2 regions of the Streptomyces sp. NPDC046985 genome follow, and region 2 is predicted to be linked to the other one. Evidence: riboswitches for the same ligand, from Rfam matches in the RefSeq annotation. Region 2 holds a riboswitch; the other holds the start of a gene.

Region 1 (4,497 bases), on a different contig from region 2:
GCGCCCCGCACACCTCCGCCACCCGCGCCCACAGCCGCCGCGCCGCGCGCAGCTTGGCTACGGTCAGGAACTGGTCGGCGGTCGCGGCGTAGCGGAACTCGAGCTGGCCGCACGCCTGCGCGACGTCGAGTCCGGCCCCGGTCAGCTCGCGCAGGTAGGCCACGCCGGTCGCCAGCGAGCAGCCCAGTTCCTGCGCCGCCGAGCCGCCGGCCTCGTGGTACGGCAGCGCGTCCACGGTCAGCGCCCGCAGCCCCGGGCGCTCCTCGGCGCAGAGCCGGGCCAGCTCGGTCACGGGGGCGACGTCGTAGGACTGGCCGGTGCGGGCCTCGTGGCCCAGCGGGTCGCCGCCCAGGTTGCCGCGCGCCGCGTCCGGGGCGACGCCCCGCTCCTCGTACAGCCGCAGCAGCCGGCGCGCGGCGGCCTCGAACTCGGCGCCCGCGTCCAGGACGACCGGCGCCAGGTCCAGGTAGACGCCGTCGAGGGTGCGCTCCAGCGCCTCCACCGGGATGCCGGTGCGCTCGCCGACGGTCAGCCAGAGCGAGGTGACGCCGTTCTCCAGATCGGCCAAGAGCACGCTGGCGTCCGCGACCGCGTGCCGCTGGCGGACGTCCCAGCCGCCGCCGGTGCTCCCCGCGGGCCTGCCCCCGCGCACGAACGGCGCGAAGCCCGGCAGCCCGGCGTCCGGCGCGGCGTCGCGCGCGGTGTACAGGGGCCGGATGCGCAGCCCGTCCTCCAGCGAGGCGGACAGGGCCTGCTCCGCCTCGGCGTCCGGGACCTCCTTGCCGGACTTGCGCAGCACACCCGCCACCAGGTGCTGCCACTGCTCAAGCGTCGCGTCAGGGAAGTCGGCCGCCAGGGAGAGCTCGTCGTCAGGCAGGACCGTCATGGTCGGATGCTAGGACAGGTCGTGCGGGAGCAGCAGGGGGAGCGATTGTGACCTTGTTCTCTCCGTGCGAGTGACCTGCGCCGCTCGGCGCCGCGGCGGCGCTCTCCTCCCTCGTCACGGGCGTGCCGGGCTCCGGTCGGCGCCCCGCGCGGGGGGCGTACGGGGCGCTCGCGGCCCGGGTCGCGCGTACGTCCGTTGGAGGGAGCGGAGGGGGAGGGGCGAGGGAGGACCAGGTGGCATGATCGTCGTCCGGGAGCCGGGAGCCGGGAGCCGGGAGCCGGGAGCCGGGAGCCGGGAGCCGGGAGCCGGGAGCCCGGAGCCCGGAGGAGGGAGCCCGGAGCCCGGAGGAGGGAGCCGGGAGCCCGGAGGAGGGGAGCGTCGGGCCGTCGGACGAGGAGGCAGGCGCCGGGGTGACCGGGCGACAAGCCGACAAGGCGACAGAGCGATGATGGGGCCAGGGATGTGCCCGGTGTGCCCGCCAGGCGGAGTGGGAAGGCGACCAGCGGTCCGGCGGCGTCCGGCGACGCGCCGGGCTCCCGAGCCGCCGGTGCGGCACGGTCCCCGGCGTCCGCGCCCCCGGCCCGCGTCCCCGCCCGCAAGGGACCGCGCGTCTGCCCCGCACGGACCCGCACGTCCGCACCGACGGACCCGCGCGTCCACCCGACCAGGAAGGAACCGACGAGATCATGCATGTCATCGCGGCCCGCGGTCTGCCGGAGGCGTTCGGATGACCGGCGGCGAGGCCCCCGTCCTGCTGCACACCGCCGGACGGGCCGCCCACATCGTCCTCAACCGGCCGAAGGCCCTCAACGCCCTCACCCACGAGATGGTCGCCCGCATCGACGAGGCGCTCACCGCCTGGGAGCACGACCCGGCGGTGCGCGCCGTGATCGTCACCGGCGCAGGCGAGCGCGGACTGTGCGCGGGCGGCGACATCCGCGCCATCCACGACGACGCCCGTGACGGCGACGGCGCCGCCGCGGCCGCGTTCTGGCGCGACGAGTACCGCCTCAACGCCAGGATCGCCCGCTATCCCAAGCCCTACGTCGCCGTGATGGACGGGATCGTGATGGGCGGCGGGGTCGGCCTCTCCGCGCACGGCGGCGTCCGGATCGCCACCGAGCGGTCCCGGATCGCCATGCCCGAGACCGGCATCGGCTTCGTCCCCGACGTCGGCGGCACCCACCTGCTCGCCGCCGCACCGGGTGAGCTGGGCACCCATCTCGGCCTGACCGGCGCGCAGATCGGCGCCGGCGACGCCCTGCTGTGCGGGCTCGCCGACCACTACGTGCCCTCCGCCGCACTCGGCGCCCTGCTCGACGACCTCGCCGAGCTGCCCGTGTCCGACGCGCTCGCCCGGCACGTGCAGCCGTCTCCCGAGGGCGAGTTGGCCGCTCAGCGGGAGTGGATCGACGCCTGCTACGGCGCGGACACGGCGGAGGAGATCGTCCGGCGACTGCTCGGCCACGGCGACCCGGCCGCGAAGGAGGCCGCCGAGACCTTGCTCAGCAGGTCGCCCACGGCGGTGAAGGTCACCCTGGCCGCCCTGCGGCGAGTCCGCCGACTCGGCTCGCTGGAAAGGGCGTTGAACCAGGAGTACCGGGTCTCCTGCGCGGCCCTGAGCAGCCCCGACCTGGTGGAGGGCATCCGCGCCCAGGTCATCGACAAGGACCGCGCTCCGCGTTGGTCGCCGTCGACCCTGGCCGAGGTCGCCGAGGCCGACGTCGAGCGCTTCTTCGCCCCGCTCGACGACCGCGAACTCGGGCTCCGGACGGACGACTTCGCGCAGGAGTGAGGCCGGGCCGTCGCGCGCCCGGCCTCGGGCGGCCCCGCGTTTCGCCGCGGCCGCCCGGCCACCGGGCCGCACGGCCGACCCGCCCGCGGCCCGGCGGCCGCCCGGCGGGAGAGGAAGATCACGCCGGGCGGCCGCGGTCTTGGCCGCGCTTCCCGCACGCGATACCGTCGATCCGGTATCGACGAGGGCAGGACGGAAGCCGGTGGGAATCCGGCACGGTCGCGCCACTGTGAACGAGCAGCCCCGCTGGGACGGGACGGCCCGTGAGTCAGACCCGTAGTCCTCGTCCAGTGCACCACCGAGATGGGACGCGAACTCCCAGAGGAGGCCCTGCCATGGCGCAGCACGTCGCCCAGCCGACCGCCACTGCCCCCGCCCTTCCCGCCAAGTTGCCGCTGAAGGCGATAGCTCCCTGGGCGGTCTTCTTCGGCATCCTGATGCTGGTCCTGCTCTACTTCGTCGGCGCCGAGCAGGGCGCCACCTCCGTGTTCAACGGCACGGACGTCCACGAGTGGGTGCACGACGCCCGCCACCTGCTCGGCTTTCCCTGCCACTGAGGCGAGGGACGCCACACGCCCATGAACTCCGCAACGGTAAGAAACCTGCTCGTCCGCGGCATGCTCGCCGGGCTGGCCGCGGGGGCGCTCTCCCTCGTCGTCGCCTACCTGCTCGGCGAGCCCACCGTCGACAGGGCGATCGGCTTCGAGGCCGCCCACTCCCACGAGCACGAAGCAGCGGTCGTCTCCCGCGCGTTGCAGTCCACCGCCGGCCTCGCCACCGGCGTCCTCGTCTACGGGGTCGCCTTCGGCGGGATCGCGGCGCTCGCCTTCTGCGTCGCGCTCGGCCGCGTGGGCCGGTTCTCGCCGCGGGCGACCGCGCTGCTGCTGTCCGGCTGCGCGCTGCTCGCCGTGTACGTCGTGCCGTTCCTCAAGTACCCGGCCAACCCGCCGTCGGTGGGCGACCCCGGCACCATCGGCAAGCGGACCGGCCTGTACTTCCTGATGATGGTGCTCAGCGTGCTCCTCGCCGTGGCCGCCGCGATCCTGGGCAAGCGCCTCGCGCCCGCCCTGGGCGCGTGGTGGGCGACCGTCGTCGCGGCGGCCGCGTTCGCCGTCGCGATCGGGCTGGCGTACGCCTTCCTCCCGGTCGTCAACGAGGTCCCGGGAGACTTCCCGGCCACCCTGCTGTGGCGGTTCCGGCTCTCCGCGCTGGCCGTCCAGGCCGTGCTGTGGGGGGCGTTCGGCCTCGCCTTCGGCGAACTGGCGGAACGGCTGCTCAGCCCCGAGCGCGCCCGGCCCGCCTCCGGCCGGGCGGTCGCGGCGGCCGACTGACGCGTCGTCCGGACGTCGACTGAGGTGTTGTCCGGACGCTGACTGAGGTGTTGTCCGGACGCCGAAGGGCCCGTCGGAATCGTCCGCGGGCCCTTCGGCGTTCCTGGGCGGCCGCGCGGGAAAGTCCCACCCGGCGCTCTCTGTCGGCCATGCAGGGAAGTCTCGCCCGGCGTTTCCGGGCGGCTGCGTGGAGGCGTCTCACCCGGCGTTCCCGGGCGACCGCGTGGGGGAGTCCCACCCGGCCGTTCCCGGGCGGCCGTGCGCGGAAGTCCCACCGGGCTTCGCGGGGCCGCGTCACCGCGGGCCGGAGCCGTCCTCGGCGCTCGACGCGAGCGGACGCCCCAGCCGCAGGTTCCAGCGTCCGGCCCGGCCGCTGAACTCCGTGACCGTCAGCGGGGGCACGTCCAGCCGCCAGAACGCCTCCTCCGGCAGGCCCACCGCGCAGACCGCGGCCGCCCGGATCACCTCCGGTTCGACCACGGCCA
Region 2 (4,497 bases):
GGTCGCGCGCGAACTGGAGCTCGGCCTCGACGGCCTCCCGCAGCATGTCCGTGACCTGCTCCCGGAGCCGGTCGTCGAACAGCTCCGGCTCCTCCTCGCGGACGGTGTCCACCACGTCGAAGGCGAACGACATGTGCATCGTCTCGTCGCGGAAGACCCAGTTGGTGCCGGTGGCCAGGCCGTGCAGCAGGCCGCGGCCGCGGAACCAGTACACATAGGCGAAGGCGCCGTAGAAGAACAGTCCCTCGATGCACGCGGCGAAGCAGATCAGGTTGAGCAGGAAGCGGCGGCGGTCCGCCGCGGTCTCCAGCCGGTCCAGCTTCTCGACCGAGTCCATCCAGCGGAAGCAGAACTCGGCCTTCTCGCGGATGGAGGGGATGTTCTCCACGGCCGCGAAGGCCGCCGCGCGGTCCTCCGGGTCGGGCAGGTAGGTGTCCAGCAGCGTCAGATAGAACTGGACGTGCACGGCCTCCTCGAACAACTGGCGCGACAGGTACAGGCGCGCCTCGGGGGAGTTGACGTGCTTGTACAGCGTCAGCACCAGGTTGTTGGCCACGATCGAGTCGCCGGTGGCGAAGAACGCCACCAGCCGGCCGATCAGGTGCTGCTCGCCGGCGCTGAGCTTGGCGAGGTCGGCGACGTCCGAGTGGAGGTCGACCTCCTCCACGGTCCAGGTGTTCCGGACGGCGTCCCGGTAGCGCTCGTAGAAGCCGGGGTAGCGCATCGGGCGCAGCGTCAGTTCGAAGCCCGGGTCGAGGAGGTTCCGGCGTCGGTCGGTGCTGGTCGTCACTGGCATGCCTCGCAGGACTCGGGGTTCTCAAGGGAGCAGGCGACGGCCTCGGGGTCGGCCGTCTGCTGGGCCGGGATCGGGGCCTGGGCCCGCGCCTGGCCGCCCGCGGCGCGGGCGATGCGGGTCGCCGGGCGCGACCGCAGGTAGTACGTCGTCTTCAGGCCCTGCTTCCAGGCGTAGGCGTACATCGAGGAGAGCTTGCCGATGGTCGGCGTCTCCATGAACAGGTTCAGCGACTGCGCCTGGTCCAGGTACGGGGTGCGCGCCGCGGCCATGTCGATCAGGCCGCGCTGCGGGATCTCCCAGGCCGTGCGGTACAGCGCCCGCACCTCGGCCGGGATCCAGGCGAAGTCCTGCACCGAGCCGCTCGCCTCCCGCAGCGCCTCGCGGGTGCGGGCGTCCCAGACGCCCAGCGCCTTCAGGTCGTTCACCAGGTAGGAGTTGACCTGGAGGAACTCGCCGGACAGGGTCTCGCGCTTGAACAGGTTGGACACCTGCGGCTCGATGCACTCGTACGCGCCCGCGAGGGACGCGATGGTCGCGGTCGGCGCGATGGCAAGCAGCAGGGAGTTGCGCAGGCCGGTCGCGGCGACGCGGGCGCGCAGCGCCGCCCACCGCTGCGGCCAGGCCGGCTCGACGCCGTAGTGGTCGGGGTGCAGCACGCCGCGTGCGGTGCGGGTCTCCTCCCAGGCCGGCAGCGGGCCGCTGCGCTCGGCCAGGCCGGCGGACGCCTCGTAGGCGGCGAGCATGATCCGCTCGGCGATCCTGGTGGACAGCGCCTTCGCCTCCGGGGAGTCGAAGGGCAGCCGCAGCTTGAAGAAGACGTCCTGGAGGCCCATGGCGCCCAGACCGACCGGCCGCCAGCGGGCGTTGGAGCGCCCGGCCTGCTCGGTCGGGTAGAAGTTGACGTCGACCACGCGGTCCAGGAAGGTCACGGCGGTGCGGACCGCCTCGTCCAGCCGCGCCCAGTCGACGTCCCGGGAGGCGGCGTCGACGAAGGCGCCCAGGTTGACCGAGCCCAGGTTGCAGACCGCGGTCTCGCCGTCGTCGGTGACCTCCAGGATCTCCGTGCAGAGGTTCGAGGAGTGGACGACGCGGCCGGCCACGGCGGTCTGGTTGGCGGTGCGGTTGGCGGCGTCCTTGAAGGTCATCCAGCCGTTGCCGGTCTGCGCGAGGGTGCGCATCATGCGGCCGTACAGCTCCCGGGCGGGCATCGTCTTCTGCGCCAGCCCGGCCGCCTCGGCCCGGCGGTAGGCGGCGTCGAACTCCGCGCCCCACAGGTCGGTCAGCTCCGGCACGTCCGCGGGCGAGAACAGCGACCACTGCTCGTCGGCGCCGACCCGGCGCATGAACTCGTCCGGGATCCAGTGCGCCAGGTTGAGGTTGTGCGTGCGCCGGGCGTCCTCGCCGGTGTTGTCGCGCAGCTCCAGGAACTCCTCGACGTCGGAGTGCCAGGTCTCCAGGTAGACCGCCGCGGCGCCCTTGCGCCGGCCGCCCTGGTTGACGGCCGCCACCGAGGCGTCCAGCGTCTTCAGGAACGGCACGATGCCGTTGGAGTGCCCGTTGGTGCCGCGGATCAGCGAACCGCGGGCGCGGACGCGGGAGTAGGAGATGCCGATGCCGCCGGCGTGCTTGGAGAGGCGGGCGACCTGGTGGTAGCGCTCGTAGATGCTGTCCAGCTCGTCCAGCGGGGAGTCCAGCAGGTAGCAGGACGACATCTGGGGGTGCCGGGTGCCGGAGTTGAAGAGCGTGGGGGAGGAGGGCAGGTACTCCAGGCGGCTCATCAGGCCGTAGAGCGCGGCCGCCTCGTCGACGGAGCGGGCGGTGTCGTCCTCGGCGAGGCCGCTCGCGACCCGCAGCAGGAAGTGCTGGGGCGTCTCGATCACCTTGCGGGTGATCGGGTGCCGCAGCAGGTAGCGGCTGTACAGGGTGCGCAGGCCGAAGTAGCCGAAGCGGTCGTCGGCGCCCGGGTCGATCAGCGCGTCCAGGCGGTCGGCGTGCGCCTGGACGAACGCGGCGGTGCGGTCCGCGATCAGCCCCTCGCGGCGGCCCACGGCCACGGACCCGGTGAACGAGGCGACGCCCTGCGAGGCGGCCTCGGCGCGGAGGGACAGGGTCAGCAGCCGGGCGGCCAGCCGGGAGTAGGCGGGGTCCTCGGAGATGAGGCCGGCGGCCGCCTCGGTGGCGAGTTCCCGCAGTTCCGCCTCGTCGGCGCGGGCCGAACGGCCGCGCAGCGCGGCGGCGGCCACCCTGCTCGGGTCGGCGTCGGGGAGGTCGGCGGTCAGCTCGGTCAGGGTCCGCAGCAGCGCGGCGCCGGGACCTTCGGGCTCCAGGCCAACGGCTGAAGCCGGGTCGGCTGGCGCGATGGTCACGTGGGGCACTCCCTCGCTCGGCACGGAGCCTCGCCGAGGGCAGGGGGCAGTTCACGAGCGCACGACGGCGCCGCGCCCACCGGCCCATTCCACGAGGCCCGGACGTCGGACGCCCGGACCGGACGGCCGGGCGCGGCTGTCGGCAGGCGTTCGGACTGACGCGAGCACGCTCCGCCCAGGAGGACGGATGCGCACAAGTACACCGTTGCGGGACAGTTCCGGATTCGCACCGGATTCCCCTGCGGCGACAGCGAGCATGAGCATACATCTTGTGCCGGGCCGGAAAGCCACCCCCATATGTTGTGTCGCACCGGTTGCGGAGCGTGTCAGAGCGTCAACGCATAGGTGAGCAGCGCGATGTCGTCGCACTCCGGATCCGGGTTCCAGTCCCGCTCCGGCGTCCGGACGAACCCCAGGCGCTCGTAGATCCGGTGGGCGGCGGCCATGGTGCGCTGCGTGGACAGCACGACCCGGACGCAGTCCCCGGCGGTCCGCGCGCGGGCCACGCAGGCGCGCACCAGGGCCTCGCCGCAGCCCCGGCCGCGCGCCGCGTGCGCGACCGCGAGCATCCGTATCTCGGCCTCGCCGGGCCCCGCGATGTCCGCCATGGGGCCCCCGGACGGCACGAAGGCGACCCCGCCGAGCACCCGCCCGTCCGCCGCCGCCACGAGCACCTCGGCGTCGGCCGCCCGCGCGGCGACGTCCCTCAGCTCCGCGAGGTAGCCGTCGCTCTCCCCGAAGTCGAGCAGGCCGTCGCGCAGATACACCTGAGCGGTGATCTCGCCGAGGGCGCCGTACTCGCCGGGGTCGGCCGGCCGGATCGTGAAGTCCATGCCTCCGAGTGTCCCGCAGGGGTACGACAACGGGCCGCCGGCGAGTCGTCGGCGGCCCGTGCGGTGCGCGGGAGCGGCTTCCCCGGCGAGTGCGGGGATGCCTTCCCTAGTGCGCGGAGTCCGCGGTCGCCGGGGGCAGGTCCACCGCGACGCCGGGGTCCCCGGCGTCCGCCGTGTAGTCCTCCGGCGCCGTCTCGTCCACGCCCTCGGGCGCCTTGACCGCCCGGAGCACGAGGGTCAGCACCGCCGCGACCGCCGCGTTGAGCACGAACGCCGTCAGGCCGATGTAGCCGATCTCCCCGATGCCGGGGATCTCCTTGGCCGAGCCGCCGAAGTGCTTCTGCGTCGGCGAGGCGACCCCGTAGGCCGCCAGCGTGCCGTAGGCCATGCCGACCGCCCAGCCGGCCAGCAGCGCCCAGCGGTGGAACCACCGGGTGAACAGGCCGCCCACCAGGGCCGGGAAGGTCTGGAGGATCCAGATGCCGCCCAGGAGCTGGAAGTT

What was found. A riboswitch is a leader RNA that binds a small molecule or an ion and turns the genes downstream of it on or off. The one in region 2 is predicted to bind cobalamin.
Region 1: linked by a shared signal. The riboswitch ahead of ABZ861_RS27815 (CbtB-domain containing protein) and the one ahead of ABZ861_RS00805 (ribonucleoside-diphosphate reductase subunit alpha) in region 2 are both predicted to bind cobalamin.

Annotation. Positions count from the first base shown of each region.
Region 1 covers NZ_JBEYWK010000025.1:88,471-92,967, forward strand. The annotation lists gene ABZ861_RS27805 (methylmalonyl-CoA mutase family protein) at 1-886, opposite strand, end outside; gene ABZ861_RS27810 (enoyl-CoA hydratase/isomerase family protein) at 1,614-2,681, shown strand; cobalamin riboswitch at 2,838-2,974, shown strand; gene ABZ861_RS27815 (CbtB-domain containing protein) at 3,017-3,238, shown strand; gene ABZ861_RS27820 (CbtA family protein) at 3,260-4,012, shown strand; gene ABZ861_RS27825 (histidine phosphatase family protein) at 4,307-4,497, opposite strand, start outside.
Region 2 covers NZ_JBEYWK010000001.1:178,110-182,606, reverse strand. The annotation lists gene ABZ861_RS00810 (ribonucleotide-diphosphate reductase subunit beta) at 1-796, opposite strand, end outside; gene ABZ861_RS00805 (ribonucleoside-diphosphate reductase subunit alpha) at 787-3,162, opposite strand; cobalamin riboswitch at 3,286-3,461, opposite strand; gene ABZ861_RS00800 (GNAT family N-acetyltransferase) at 3,489-3,995, opposite strand; gene mctP (monocarboxylate uptake permease MctP) at 4,102-4,497, opposite strand, start outside.